One region of the Arthrobacter sp. Z5-13 genome, then DNA from elsewhere that is predicted to be linked to it. Evidence: riboswitches for the same ligand, from Rfam matches in the RefSeq annotation. Region 1 holds a riboswitch; each other region holds the start of a gene.
What was found. Region 1 has a riboswitch for S-adenosylmethionine ahead of M1E02_RS07310 (aminotransferase class V-fold PLP-dependent enzyme). Riboswitches for the same ligand answer to the same signal wherever they lie in the genome.
Positions count from the first base shown of each region.

Region 1 (4,205 bases):
CGGCACGCCCGGGAAGAGGCTTCCACCGGTGGCACGCAGCACTGATTCCTGGGATGAGTCCGATGTCCGGATCCGTCCGAGCAAGAAGGGCTCCCGCCCACGCACCAAGGACCGTCCCAGCCACGATGACGCCGTTACCGGCAGGATCATCACGGTAGACCGTGGCAGGTACACCGCCGTCGTGGGCGAAGACTCCGGAAACGAACGGATAGTGGTAGCCGCCCGTGCACGGGAGCTTCGCCGCTCCCCAGTGGTGGCTGGCGACTTCGTGTCGCTGGTGGGAGACGTTTCAGGAGAGCCTGACACGCTTGCGCGACTCGTCAGGATTCAAGACCGCAAAACACTGCTGCGCCGAAGCGCGGACGACACCGATCCTATTGAGCGCGCTGTAGTTGCCAATGCGGATCAGCTCGTCATCGTGGTTGCAGCCGCCAACCCGGAACCCCGTACGGGTTTCATCGATCGCGCACTCGTTGCAGCGTACGACGCCGGCATCGACCCCCTGCTGCTCGTCACCAAGGCGGACGTCAAGGATCCTGCAGAGCTGTTGGCCAACTACCGTCACCTGGATTTCCCCGTCATTATCAGTCGGACGGCTGACTCAGCGGCTTCAGGTATCGATGCCCGCTCGGATGATGGGCTGTCCGCCCGCCTGGACCGCGAAGCAGTCGCTCAGCTGCGCCATCACCTTGACGGCAAGGTCACCGTCATGCTTGGCCACTCGGGGGTTGGCAAGTCCACCATGGTGAATGCCCTCACCGGTGCCGAGCGGGCCACCGGAGGCGTCAATGCCGTGACGGGCCGCGGCCGCCACACGTCGTCGTCGGCCCTTGCCTTGAAAGTCACCGGCGCTCCGACGGGAAGCTGGATCATCGACACTCCCGGAATCCGCTCATTCGGCTTGGCGCACGTGGATCCGGACAGGATCCTGCACTCCTTCCCGGACCTTGAGCCCGGGACTGAGGCTTGTGAACGCGGCTGCAAGCACGACGCCACGGCCGTTAACTGCGGAGTGGATGCCTGGGTTGCCGCAGGGCATGCCGGCGCTTCCGGCGCCGCGCGGCTCGCTTCGCTGCGCCGCCTCCTCGGCACAGATCCGCGCATGGAAGCCCAGGAAACAAAGGAACTCGGGAGCGTCTCCTAGGGACCCGCTGCGGTCATATTGGCAGCGTTCCCACACGGCCTCCCGGCCTGAAGGCCGCCGAGACGGTAGTTTGGAACCATGACCCAACCCGCTTCGAGCTACAACGATGACCTGCGCCTAGCCCATGTCCTGGCCGACTCAGTGGACGACCAGACCATGAGCCGCTTTAAGGCGCTTGACCTACAGATCGAAACGAAGCCTGATCTGACACCGGTTACAGACGCTGACAAGGCGGCCGAGGAGTCCATCCGCGGGCAGCTGTCGCGCTCCCGCCCCCGTGACGCCGTCCTGGGTGAGGAGTTCGGAAGCTCAGGGCACGGTTCCCGCCGCTGGATCATCGATCCCATTGACGGAACCAAAAACTTCGTTCGAGGCGTGCCTGTCTGGGCCACCCTCATCGCCCTCGTGGATGAAGGCGAACCCGTGGTTGGACTGGTCAGTGCACCGGCTCTGGGCAAACGCTGGTGGGCGGCCAAAGGCGCGGGGGCATACATGGGCCGATCCCTCGCTGCGGCCACCAGACTGCGGGTCTCGAACGTTTCCGAACTGTCGGACGCTTCGTTGTCCTACTCCAGCCTTGGTGGCTGGAAAGAGCGTGGGAACCTCGATGAGTTCCTGGGATTGACCGAGGAGGTCTGGAGGACACGGGCTTACGGGGATTTCTGGTCCTATTGCCTGGTTGCAGAGGGTGCTGTGGACATAGCCTGCGAACCCGAACTGAATCTGTACGACATGGCGGCCCTTGTTCCCATCGTGACCGAAGCCGGCGGGCGGTTCACCTCACTGGAGGGCGCCGACGGTCCTTTCGGCGGCAATGCCCTGGCCACCAACTCGATCCTCCACTCCGAGGTGCTCAAGCGGCTCAATCCCGATCTGGACGACCTCTTGTAGGTTGAGCCATCTGACGAATTATTGACGGCGGAACATCCAGCTACGGGTGTTCCGCCGTCGCTTTGTTCGGCCAAACGGCCTTTTGTCTACCCGCCGTAACAATCGACTTAACATTGGGATCAACTTTTTCATGACTCCCCGAATGTCTTAAGCTCGATAGCAGGTCACGAGTGCCAGCGCTAAACCCCGGTTTGCTGGCCGGCAACCCTCCATTCGCGGTGGGGTGCCCCGGGTGACGACCAGGCCGGTCCGGAACGGACCCGGCAAGCGCGGATCCCTGCTAAGGGGTCCTGTCCCAGTGAGGTCCTCTTGACTACTGCCATTTACTCCCCCAACGCCGCCGCTGATGCCTCTTTTAACGAACCGCACGCCGGCCTCTCCGTTTCCCGACGACCGCTGGCAGCCGTTAGCGGTGCGGAAATCCAGGCGCCGCTCATCCAAGGCGGAAACATCCGCTACGCCAACCTCGACTATGGCGCGTCGGCTCCGGCACTCTCGGTTGTCTCCGCCTACCTGAATGAGATCCTGCCGTATTACGCGAGTGTTCACCGCGGTGCCGGCTACGCCTCACAGATCAGCACCTCCGTGTACGAGAATTCACGCAGCATCGTCCGCGAGTTCGTTGGCGGACGCTCCGACGATTCCGTGATTTTTACGCGCAACACCACCGATTCGCTGAATCTCCTGGCCGGTTGCCTTCCCGTAACTGCTGGACAGCACCTCGGTGAAGTGCTGTATCTCGACATCGAACACCACGCCAACCTTCTGCCGTGGCAGGGGGTCCCCCACCGCAGCGTCGTGGCAGAAAACACCCTCGCCGGTACCATCGCCAACCTCCGCGCGGAGCTGGAACAAGGTGACATCAGCCTGCTTGCCATCACTGGAGCCTCAAACGTCACCGGTGAAATCCTGCCCATTCGTGAACTGGCAGCGCTGGCACACGAATTCGGTGCCAGGATCGTCGTTGACGCAGCCCAGCTTGCTCCGCACCGCCGCATCAACATCGCAACGGACGACGTCGATTACCTCGCCTTTTCGGGTCACAAGCTCTACGCGCCGTTTGGTTCCGGCGTCCTGGTGGGCAGGCCGGACTGGCTCGACGCCGGTACACCGCACCTTGCAGGCGGCGGCGCGGTCCGCGAAGCCAGACTGGACAGTGTCAGCTGGACAACCGGCCCTGCACGCCATGAGGGCGGCTCCCCGAACGTGCTTGGCGCAGCGACGCTTGCCCGGGCCACCCAGGTCATTGCTGCTCTGGACCAGGACCTGTGGCACGCCCACGAGTCGGCCATCCGCTCCTTCCTGGTCGAAGGACTGCAGAAAATTGAAGGCGTCACCGTTCACCAGATCTTCAGTGACACCGAATCCGACACGGACACCATCGGGGTGGTCAACTTCTCAGTTGAGGGCTACGACGCAGGCCTTGTAGCCGCATACTTGTCCGCGGAGCACGGCGTGGGTCTCCGCGACGGCCGTTTCTGCGCCCATCCGCTCCTGAAGCGCCTGGGACTGCCCTCAGGATCGTTGCGGGCGAGCTTCGGCCTGGGCTCCCGTCTCGAGGATGCCCAGCGGCTGCTGGCGGGCATCGAGGAGCTGCGCCGTACGGGTCTCGGCTGGGATTATGTGGTGGACGCCGGACGCTGGGTGCCGGCAAATGACAGCCGCACGTACCCGGAATGGGCACCAAACACTCCGGGGACTGCCGGAGCCGCGCCCTGCACTGAAGACTGACCAGCGCTAAAGGGGTAAATTCTAGGGGTAACCAACAGCCGGCCAGAGGAGAGTACGCGTGGCGCGGGGAGGCCCCAAACTTCATCAGCAACGCCGCCGCGAACTGGGAATGGCTTTCCAGGACGGCGGCGAGCACTATGACCGCGTCCGCCCGGGTTACCCTCTGGACTCAGTGGATTGGCTTCTGCCCTCCACTGCTCATGATGTTGCCGACGTCGGAGCCGGAACCGGAAAGTACACCGCGCTGCTGGTCCAACGCGGGCTGCAGGTGACCGCCGTCGATCCTTCCCAGGACATGCTTGAACAGCTACAGAGGGCGATGCCCGCCGTGACGGCGGTTGAGGGCACTGCGGAGTCCACGGGCCTCGGGGACGCTTCGTTCGACGTCGTAACTGTCGCCCAGGCCTGGCACTGGTGCGATCCCCTGCGCGCCAGCACA
Region 1 covers NZ_CP096460.1:1,549,726-1,553,930, reverse strand. The annotation lists gene aroA (3-phosphoshikimate 1-carboxyvinyltransferase) at 1-45, shown strand, start outside; gene rsgA (ribosome small subunit-dependent GTPase A) at 29-1,144, shown strand; gene hisN (histidinol-phosphatase) at 1,223-2,035, shown strand; SAM riboswitch class IV at 2,198-2,311, shown strand; gene M1E02_RS07310 (aminotransferase class V-fold PLP-dependent enzyme) at 2,345-3,766, shown strand; gene M1E02_RS07305 (class I SAM-dependent methyltransferase) at 3,825-4,205, shown strand, end outside.

Region 2 (4,205 bases), 1.5 Mb from region 1:
ACTGGCCATGCCGGATCATGATAATTTTCCCGGGCGCGCTCATAAGCCTCAAGCATAGGGGCAGGTGCGTCTTGTACCGGGCGGGTACAGGAAAGAACCAGCAAATGCATGCAAGATAGGAACATGCTGGTGCCATCCCGCCGTCGTCTGCGGATCGAAGTATTGATTGTCCTGGGCCTCTCCCTGGGCCAGTCCGCCGTCTACTCCGTAGTGCAGCTGCTGGACAAGATGAGCCAGGCACCCCTGGCCCAGGGCACGTCCACCCTCAACCGCTCCCAAAGTACGCGCGAATACTTTGACCTGACCTACCAGTTGCTGGATATCGCGTTTGCTCTGGTGCCGGTACTCCTGGTCTTCTATTTCCTCACCGAACAACGCCCGGAAGGCCATCGGGGGCAGTCCGCCTTCGGCAGGCTCGGCTTCGACCTGACCCGGCCGGGGAAAGACCTGCTGCAGGGAGTGGGACTCGCCGCCCTGATCGGCATCCCCTCGCTGGCGCTTTACGCTGTCGGCAGGCAACTCGGCATCACTACGGCCATCATCCCCAGCGCCCTTGACGACTACTGGTGGACTATTCCCGTGCTGATCCTCTCCGCCGTCCGGCACGGAATCGTCGAGGAAGTCATCGTGGTGGGCTATCTCCTCAACCGCCTCGGCAAATTCGGCTGGAGTGTGCCGCTGGCCATCTTCACCAGCGCCGTGCTCCGGGGAAGCTACCACCTGTACCAGGGCTTTGGCCCCTTCATCGGCAACGCTGTGATGGGCGCGGTGTTTGCGTGGCTTTACACCCGGACGCGCAGGGTAATGCCGCTGGTGATTGCCCACGCCCTGCTGGATATCGTTGCCTTCGTTGGCTTCAGCCTCTTCGGCAAGGCAATCGGGCTGGGATAAGGCTTAAAGGAATTCGGCCGCCATCAGCAGGTGACGTCATTGGCACCCGCTGTTGGCGGCCGAAGCGTTGTGGGCGAACTTTGCCCAAGGGTAAAGGGGAGCTCTCCAAAGAAAGAGATCCTCCCCGCAGTGGCGGGATCAGATGGTGACTGCTCCGGTGGGGGTTTCGAACGTGACGGACAGAATCCCCGGCGTTCCGTGCGGAGCCAGCCAGTTCACGGCAACGTCTTCAAGCGGCCTTTCCACGGGCTCGCCCAGCCATTCAGTGACCCGCTCGGCTGATCCGGCAATGGTGAGGCTGGACATCTTGACGTTGCTTGGGTACGCGTTGGACGGGTGAAGTGACGCGTCACCTTCCCACTTGAGCATGTACGGAACCTGGGGATCCGCGATGAGTCCCAGGATGCCGATTTGCTTCCATACGAGTTCGCGTCCGTCCGGGAATTTACGGTTGCCGTTCACGGCAGCGCGGCCAAGCCGCTCCTCGAACGGTCCAAGGTCGTCTACTTCGACGCACCAGCCCATCCAGCCGCCGCCAGCCGCCGAGCGGGCCCGGACGGCCTGCCCGAAGGGAGCTTTATCTGATGCCGGGTGGTCAAGGACCTCCACAACTTCAAGGTATTTGTGCCCGGCCAGCGGGATGATCATGTTTCGGGTTCCAAAGCGGGGATGTACCCCGCCCTTCACAGCTTCGACGCCCAAAGCGGACGAAATTCGTTCGGTGGTGGCCGCGAGGCCATCGTTTTCACAGGCGTAAGAGACGTGATCCATGCGCATAGCTTCATCTTGGCACTTTGTGATGAGCCTCTCAGCTTAGGGTAACCTAACTGCGCTATGATCCGCCCCGCCGTCGCCCTTTGTCCTCATGAGTCATATTGGTGTCACAATCTTCGCTATTACGGCTCGGTTCTTCGTAGACTTTGAAAAGGTCATGAGTGCCAGCAACAGCCCCGGCTTGCTGGCCGGCAACCCTCCTTCCGCGGTGGGGTGCCCCGGGTGAAGACCTGGCCTGTCGGTCAGCTGACGGCAGGCAAGCGCGTAGAAAAGGTCCTCTTATGACGATTGCCGTCAACCGCACCGGCATACCCGGAATCCAACTGCCGGGAGCATCTCTGCCCGCAACGCAACCCGTTGCACCTCCGGAGAGCGTTCCGGACGGAACCGTCCGGAACCTCACCATCGGCGGCCTCGAACTCGAAGCCGGGGGCCACCTTCCCGACGCCACGCTGGCCTACGAAACCTGGGGAACCCTCAACACTGATGGCTCCAATGCCGTCCTCATCCAGCATGCCCTGACCGGAAGCACCCACGTTACGCGCGGTGAGAGCGAGGAGGAGGGCTGGTGGGAGCAACTCGTGGGTCCGGGAGCCCCCGTTGACACAGATAAGTTCTTCGTGGTCTCCATCAACATCCTCGGTGGCTGTTACGGGTCCACGGGACCCTCCAGTCCGGCACCGGATGGCCGTCCCTGGGGCTCACGGTTCCCGTTGGTGACATTGCGGGACACCACAGCAGCGGAAGCGCGCCTTGCTGACGCCCTTGGCATAGGCAGTTGGTATGCAGTGCTGGGCGGCTCCCTGGGCGGTGCCCGGGCCCTTGAGTGGGCCGTGAGCCATCCGACACGGGTGCAGCGCTGCGCAGTGATCTCCATCGGCGCGCGCAGCACTGCAGAGCAGATCGCTTTCGCGCAGGCGCAGACTCTTGCCATCCGGCAGGACATCAACTTCAACGGCGGCGACTACTATGGGGGCCCGGAGCCTGAAGCCGGGCTCGCGTTGGCCCGCCGCATCGCCCACATCACCTACCGTTCAGCTGCTGAACTGGACACCAGATTCAGCCGGGACGCCCAGCATGGCGAAAGCCCGCTGAAGGCCGTGTCGCTGGGGGAGCGTGGCCGGTACCAGGTGGAGAGCTACCTGGACCACCAAGGCAGCAAGCTGGTGAAGCGTTTTGATGCGAACAGCTACATCGCCATCACGGAAGCTCTCATGAGTCACGACGTCAGCCGGGGGCGCGGTTCGCTGCGCAATGCCCTTGCCGGGGCAACCGCCGAGTTCTTTGTGGCCGCAGTGGATACGGACCGGCTGTACTTTCCTGCACAGTCCCACGAACTTGCCCAGGCGCTGCCGGGTGACGTCCCAGTCCACGTCATCGAGGCACCCATTGGCCATGACGGTTTCCTGACGGAGATCGGGCAGCTCAGCGAAGAGTTGCGTAGGAGCTTCTTCCCGTAAGGGTTTGCAGATCGTAGAGTCTTCTGCATTTTTGCAGAGCCTGTCTGCACTTTTCGCCGTTGAGCCTGCACGGATGTGAGGCCATACTCGATGAATCCGGCGGTTCGTGGTGCAGGTCACCAGCGTCCGTCTTCGAATGGTTCCACGTGGCGTCGACGTAGACGCTGAAGGAGTTCGCATCATGAGTACGGAAAACTCCGCCGCAAGGCGCGCAGAAGAAACTGATATCAAAGCTTCAGGGCTCAGGAAAGTTGTCACCGCCTCCATGGCCGGGACCGTGGTGGAGTGGTACGAGTTCTTCCTCTACGCTTCGGCCGCAACCCTCGTCTTCGGCAAGATGTTTTTTCCGAACTCGGGGACGGAGCTGGACGGCATCATCGCAGCCTTCGTCACCTACGCTGTCGGCTTCGTGGCACGTCCCATCGGCGGAATTGTCTTTGGCCACTTCGGCGACAAGTTCGGCCGGAAGCAGCTCCTGCAGCTGAGCATCATCCTGGTGGGCGTATCCACCTTCCTGATGGGCTGCCTTCCCACCTTCGGCGAAATCGGCTACTGGGCGCCGGCGCTGCTCGTCTTCCTTCGTTTCGTCCAGGGCTTCGCTGTGGGAGGGGAATGGGGAGGCGCCGTGCTTCTCGTTGCAGAGCACAGCCCCAGCGCTTCCCGTGGATTCTGGTCCAGCTGGCCCCAGGCAGCAGTGCCGGTCGGCAACCTGCTCGCCACCGGTGTGCTTTTCACCCTCTCGGCAGTGCTGTCGTCCGCCGACTTCCTGGGCTGGGGATGGCGCATAGCGTTCTGGCTGTCCGCGGTGATCGTCGTCGTCGGCTACTACATCCGCACGAAAGTCAGCGACGCCCCCATCTTCCTCGAGGCACGTAAGGAAGTGGCGGTGGAGAAAAAGGGCTATGGCGTGGCAGAAGTATTCCGCCGCTACCCTCGCGGAGTCTTTACGGCCATGGGCCTGCGCTTCGCCGAGAACATCCTGTATTACCTCGTGGTGACTTTCTCCATCACGTACCTGAAGGTTGTTGTCCAGACAGACACCTCAAGGATCCTGCTCCTGCTCCTGGTGGCCCACTTTGT
Region 2 covers NZ_CP096460.1:3,072,754-3,076,958, reverse strand. The annotation lists gene M1E02_RS14510 (histidine phosphatase family protein) at 1-19, opposite strand, end outside; gene M1E02_RS14505 (CPBP family intramembrane glutamic endopeptidase) at 124-891, shown strand; gene M1E02_RS14500 (VOC family protein) at 1,030-1,668, opposite strand; SAM riboswitch class IV at 1,819-1,934, shown strand; gene metX (homoserine O-acetyltransferase MetX) at 1,947-3,125, shown strand; gene M1E02_RS14490 (MFS transporter) at 3,307-4,205, shown strand, end outside.
Region 2: another riboswitch for S-adenosylmethionine. It lies ahead of metX (homoserine O-acetyltransferase MetX); the one in region 1 lies ahead of M1E02_RS07310 (aminotransferase class V-fold PLP-dependent enzyme).

Region 3 (4,205 bases), 1.2 Mb from region 1:
AACCAACACAAATGGCGGTCGGTACCGCCACAATATATACGACGTCAGACCTGCTTGAGCGCCTGCTCCAGGTCGCCGATGAGGTCATCCACGTCCTCCAGGCCCACGGAGAGCCGCACCACGCCGTCAGTGAGCCCGATGGCTGCCCGGCCTTCCGGGCCCATCGCCCGGTGGGTGGTGGTGGCCGGGTGGGTGATGAGGGACTTGGAATCGCCAAGGTTGTTGGAGATGTCGATGATTCCCAGGGCGTCAAGGAGGGCAAACGCGGCGTCCTTGGCGGTGCGCCCCGCCGAGGGGTTCAGCTCCAGGGTCAGCACCGTTCCTCCGGCCTTCATTTGCTTGGCTGCGAGTTCGTATTGCGGGTGCGACTTCAGCAGCGGGTACTTGACCCAGCTGACGCCCGGCTGCTGCTCAAGCCATTCGGCGAGGCGAAGCGCCGAAGCAGAGGAATGGTTGACGCGCAACGACATGGTTTCCAGGCCCTTGGTCAGCACCCAGGCATTGAAGGAGGACAGCGAAGGGCCGGTGTGCCGCATGAGCTGCTTCACGGGGCCGTCGATGAATTCCTTGGTCCCCATGATGGCGCCGCCCAACACCCTGCCCTGGCCGTCAATGTGCTTGGTGCCGGAGTAAACAATGACGTCGGCGCCGAGATCTCCACAACGCTGCAGCAGGGGGGTGGCAAAAACGTTGTCGACGACGACGGTTGCGCCGGCGGCGTGCGCCAGGTCGCTGACCGCCGCGATGTCCACGATTTCCTGCATGGGATTGGATGGTGATTCGAAGAAGACAGCGGTGGTGGGAACTGACAATGCCTCGCGCCACTGGTCCAAGTCCGGGCCGTCGATGAAGACGGTCTCCACGCCCCAGCGTGGCAGGATCTCGTTGAGGATCACAAAGCAGGAACCGAACAGCGAGCGGGCCGCGACCACCCTGTCACCGGCAGCCAGCAGTGCACCGAGGGCTGTGAAGACAGCGGACATACCGGACGCCGTCGCAAAGCAGGCTTCGGTGCCTTCCAAAAGCCGCAGGCGTTCCTGAAAGGTTGCCACGGACGGGTTGCCGTAGCGGGAGTAGACGAAGCGTTCGTCCTCCCCTGTGAAGGCGCGCTCGGCTGCGGCCGCGGATTCGTAAACAAAGCCGGAGTTCAGGAAAACCGGCTCAGCTGTCTCCTGGAAGTTGGTACGGTCGAGCCCGCCGCGAACAGCCTGGGTGTCAGGGCTCCAGCCGGCGGCGTCAGGGTTGAAGGTCACTTAGTTCTTTCCAAGGTTGGTGGGAAGGCCGCGGTTCTTCCAGCCGTTGACGGTGCGCTCGCCGTAGCGGTCGGGCTCGCCTTCAAACCCCTCCAGGACGTTGTACGAGGTGTAGCCGGCTTGGGTTGCGGCGATGGCTGCTGAGATGGAGCGTTGGCCCGACCGACAGAGGAAAATGAGCTCGACGTCGGAGTCCTCGGGCGCCTGCTGCTTGAGCTGGTCGATAAACTCGGTGTTCCTTACTCCGCCAGGGAACGACCAGGAAATGAACAGCGGATCGTTCTCCGTCGCCTTGGTTTCCGGGATACCGATGTGGGCCCATTCGCCCTCAGTCCGGACGTCCACCAGGATGGCGCCGGCTTCGAGTTTGGCCCAGGCATCCGTGGGAGTCAGATCTCCTGCGTAGCTCATGCGTGCCCCTCAAATGCACCTTCGGCGTCGTCAGCGGTTTCATCGGTTTCAAGCCGGTCAACAGCGGTGGCAACTGCGGCGTCGGCGCTGGCGATGGCCGTGGGGAGCACAAGGGCCTGCGCCACGATCACGTTGATGCCGTTGTAGGTGGCAGCCGGGCTTCCGTGCAGCACATAGCCTTCGGCCAACGCAGTGGAGATTCGCTCGCAGAAGCTCCGGTCATCCGGGCCGGTAATCAGGCGGTAGGCCAGTTTTTCTTCCGAAGCGGCCGCTTCGGCGCTGGGGGCCGGAATGGTTTGGGCAGGTGCGTCAGACACGAGGGTCTCCTTCTCTCACGCTTGCAGCTCGATGTGGTCGAATGCCGAGTATTCACCTGAGGCACCCCGCCGCGAAAGGAGGGTTGCCGACCGGTAAGTCAGGGCTTGGCACCGGTTCTCATTACTCCTCAAAAAAGTAACACTTACGACGGCGGCCTGCACCGCCGTCGTCGTCATGTTCCGTAACGGGTGGTCATGTCCACCGTTGCCATTCCGGTCCGCAAGAATTTTCCGCCTGGACGCAAGGGTTGCCCGGGGGCGGACGCAAAGAGTTGATAAGCATACTTGCCATAATGATAGTAAGCATGCTTATGGTAGAGCGTTGGACGTTTTTGCTGAGGAATGCCCTGAAGATGACGTCCAGGGCGCTGGAAGCAATGATCGCAACCAGGAGGAGAGCTGGACGGATGATTCGGAATCAGGACGCCAACACCTGGAGCACGCATCAGCTGCTGTCCATGGCTGCACGGCTCGTTGAACGGCGGCAGGACCGGGCCCTGGCAGCGTTAGGTCTCACTCATGCTGCAGTCATAGCCCTCCAGTGCCTCGATGGTGGTCCCCTGAATCAGGAACGGCTGGCAGCCCAAATAAAAGTCCAGAGCCAAAGCCTGGGCAAAGTGCTGGCGCGCCTTGAAGCCAGCGGCCTGGTGACGCGCTCCCGCAGCCCGGTGGACCGGCGCAGCATAGACGTGGCCATCACGGAAGCCGGGCGGAGGGCGCTGGAAGCCGCACGGCAGGCCGAACGGGATGCCCTGCCCCCAGGCATTTCCCGCCGCCGGTCGCTGCACGATGAGCTTGCCCGGGTAATCGATTTTTTTCCGGACCGGCCGGGTCCGATTCCGGAGATACGGACCGGACCGCAGGCCCTGGTCGAAGTGCGTCCCGAATCCCTTCCCGAGGCCCAGCAAGAGCAGGTTTCCGAGGAGTCCACGGAGCAGGATGAGCCCCCACGAGACCCGGTCTGACATCACCTCAAGACGCTCAAGTGGGCTTTGAAGCCTATTCAGTACCCGCGAAGAGTTCGCTGAGTTCTGCCGTCAGCTGCTTCCGAAGCGCCGGGGTCCCGATTTCCTTCCCGTCAATGTGGTTGACCGGTGCAAGGAGCCGGATGCTGGAAATGAGCCAGACGGCGTCGGCATCCAGCAGGTCCTGCGGTTCCAGCGGGCCGTAGCCCAGCTCCCAGCCAGCTGCCTTGGCAGCAGTGAAAAGAGCACCTTGGGAAGTGCCCGGCAGGATCCCGCTATCCAGTTGGGGAGTGATAAGCCGCTTGGCCGTACGACTGACGCCGCCCTCGTCGACCGTTTGAACATGGGCAAGCAGGACCGTTGAGGTGGGGCCCTCCAGGACCCGGCCGTCCGCGGACGTAAAAATCACGTCGTCAGCGCCCTGCTTATGGGCATACCTCAGGGCAGCCATGTTGACCGCATAGGACAGCGTCTTGGCTCCCAGGAGCAGCCACGGGGCGCGCTCGCCAGCCTCGCTGTCATAGCCGCGATCCAGCAGGATGACGTCAACGCCTGTTTCACGCTGACGCCGGCCGGTGGGAGGCACCGGTGAAGCCTGCACCCAGCAGGTGGGACCGGAGGAGCCTTCGACGCCGCGGGTGACCAGGAGCTTCAGCACCGCTTCGTCTTCCGCCGGGTCCGCAGCAGGATGCGTCGTGCGGTACTCCGCCAACGCAGTGCTGATGGCCAGCCGCCATGCCTCTTGAGCGGGGATGTGAAGGTCCAGGAGCCGGGCGGAACCATCGAGCCGGTCCAGGTGAGCCTGCAGCTTCCGCGGATGTCCGGCTACGGCAAGGAGGGATTCGAAGACGCCATCGCCGCGGGTGGCTCCCTGATCCGTGGCCATCAGTTGAGGCTGTGAGGCGTCGGCAATCCGGCCGCTGGGAAACTCGGGATCAAGGAACACCAGCACCGTGGCGGGAGCAGCAGAAGTCATGCCTCCAGCTTAGTGCGGGCTGCCGCGGGATAGGCTGGGCATTGCCCGCTCCGGAACAGGTCCGGCGGGCTGTGAACTATGGGGGTTCATTTTGCTCTGGCCGTTTCCGTTGGCTGGCACGTTGCCACCGTGGCTCATCTTGTTCCTGAGCCTGCTTGACCTGGTGATCCGCGTCCTGGCCGTTGGAATCATTCCCGGGAACCGCCGTCCCACCACGGCCATGGCATGGCTGCTGGGAATCTTCTTTGTGCCTGTGCTGGGCCTGGTGCTCTTCCTGCTGTTC
Region 3 covers NZ_CP096460.1:376,514-380,718, forward strand. The annotation lists gene M1E02_RS01695 (O-succinylhomoserine sulfhydrylase) at 45-1,253, opposite strand; gene M1E02_RS01700 (rhodanese-like domain-containing protein) at 1,254-1,664, opposite strand; gene M1E02_RS01705 (DUF1737 domain-containing protein) at 1,661-1,981, opposite strand; SAM riboswitch class IV at 1,994-2,107, opposite strand; gene M1E02_RS01710 (MarR family winged helix-turn-helix transcriptional regulator) at 2,389-2,946, shown strand; gene M1E02_RS01715 (aminodeoxychorismate lyase) at 2,981-3,922, opposite strand; gene cls (cardiolipin synthase) at 4,014-4,205, shown strand, end outside.
Region 3: another riboswitch for S-adenosylmethionine. It lies ahead of M1E02_RS01705 (DUF1737 domain-containing protein); the one in region 1 lies ahead of M1E02_RS07310 (aminotransferase class V-fold PLP-dependent enzyme).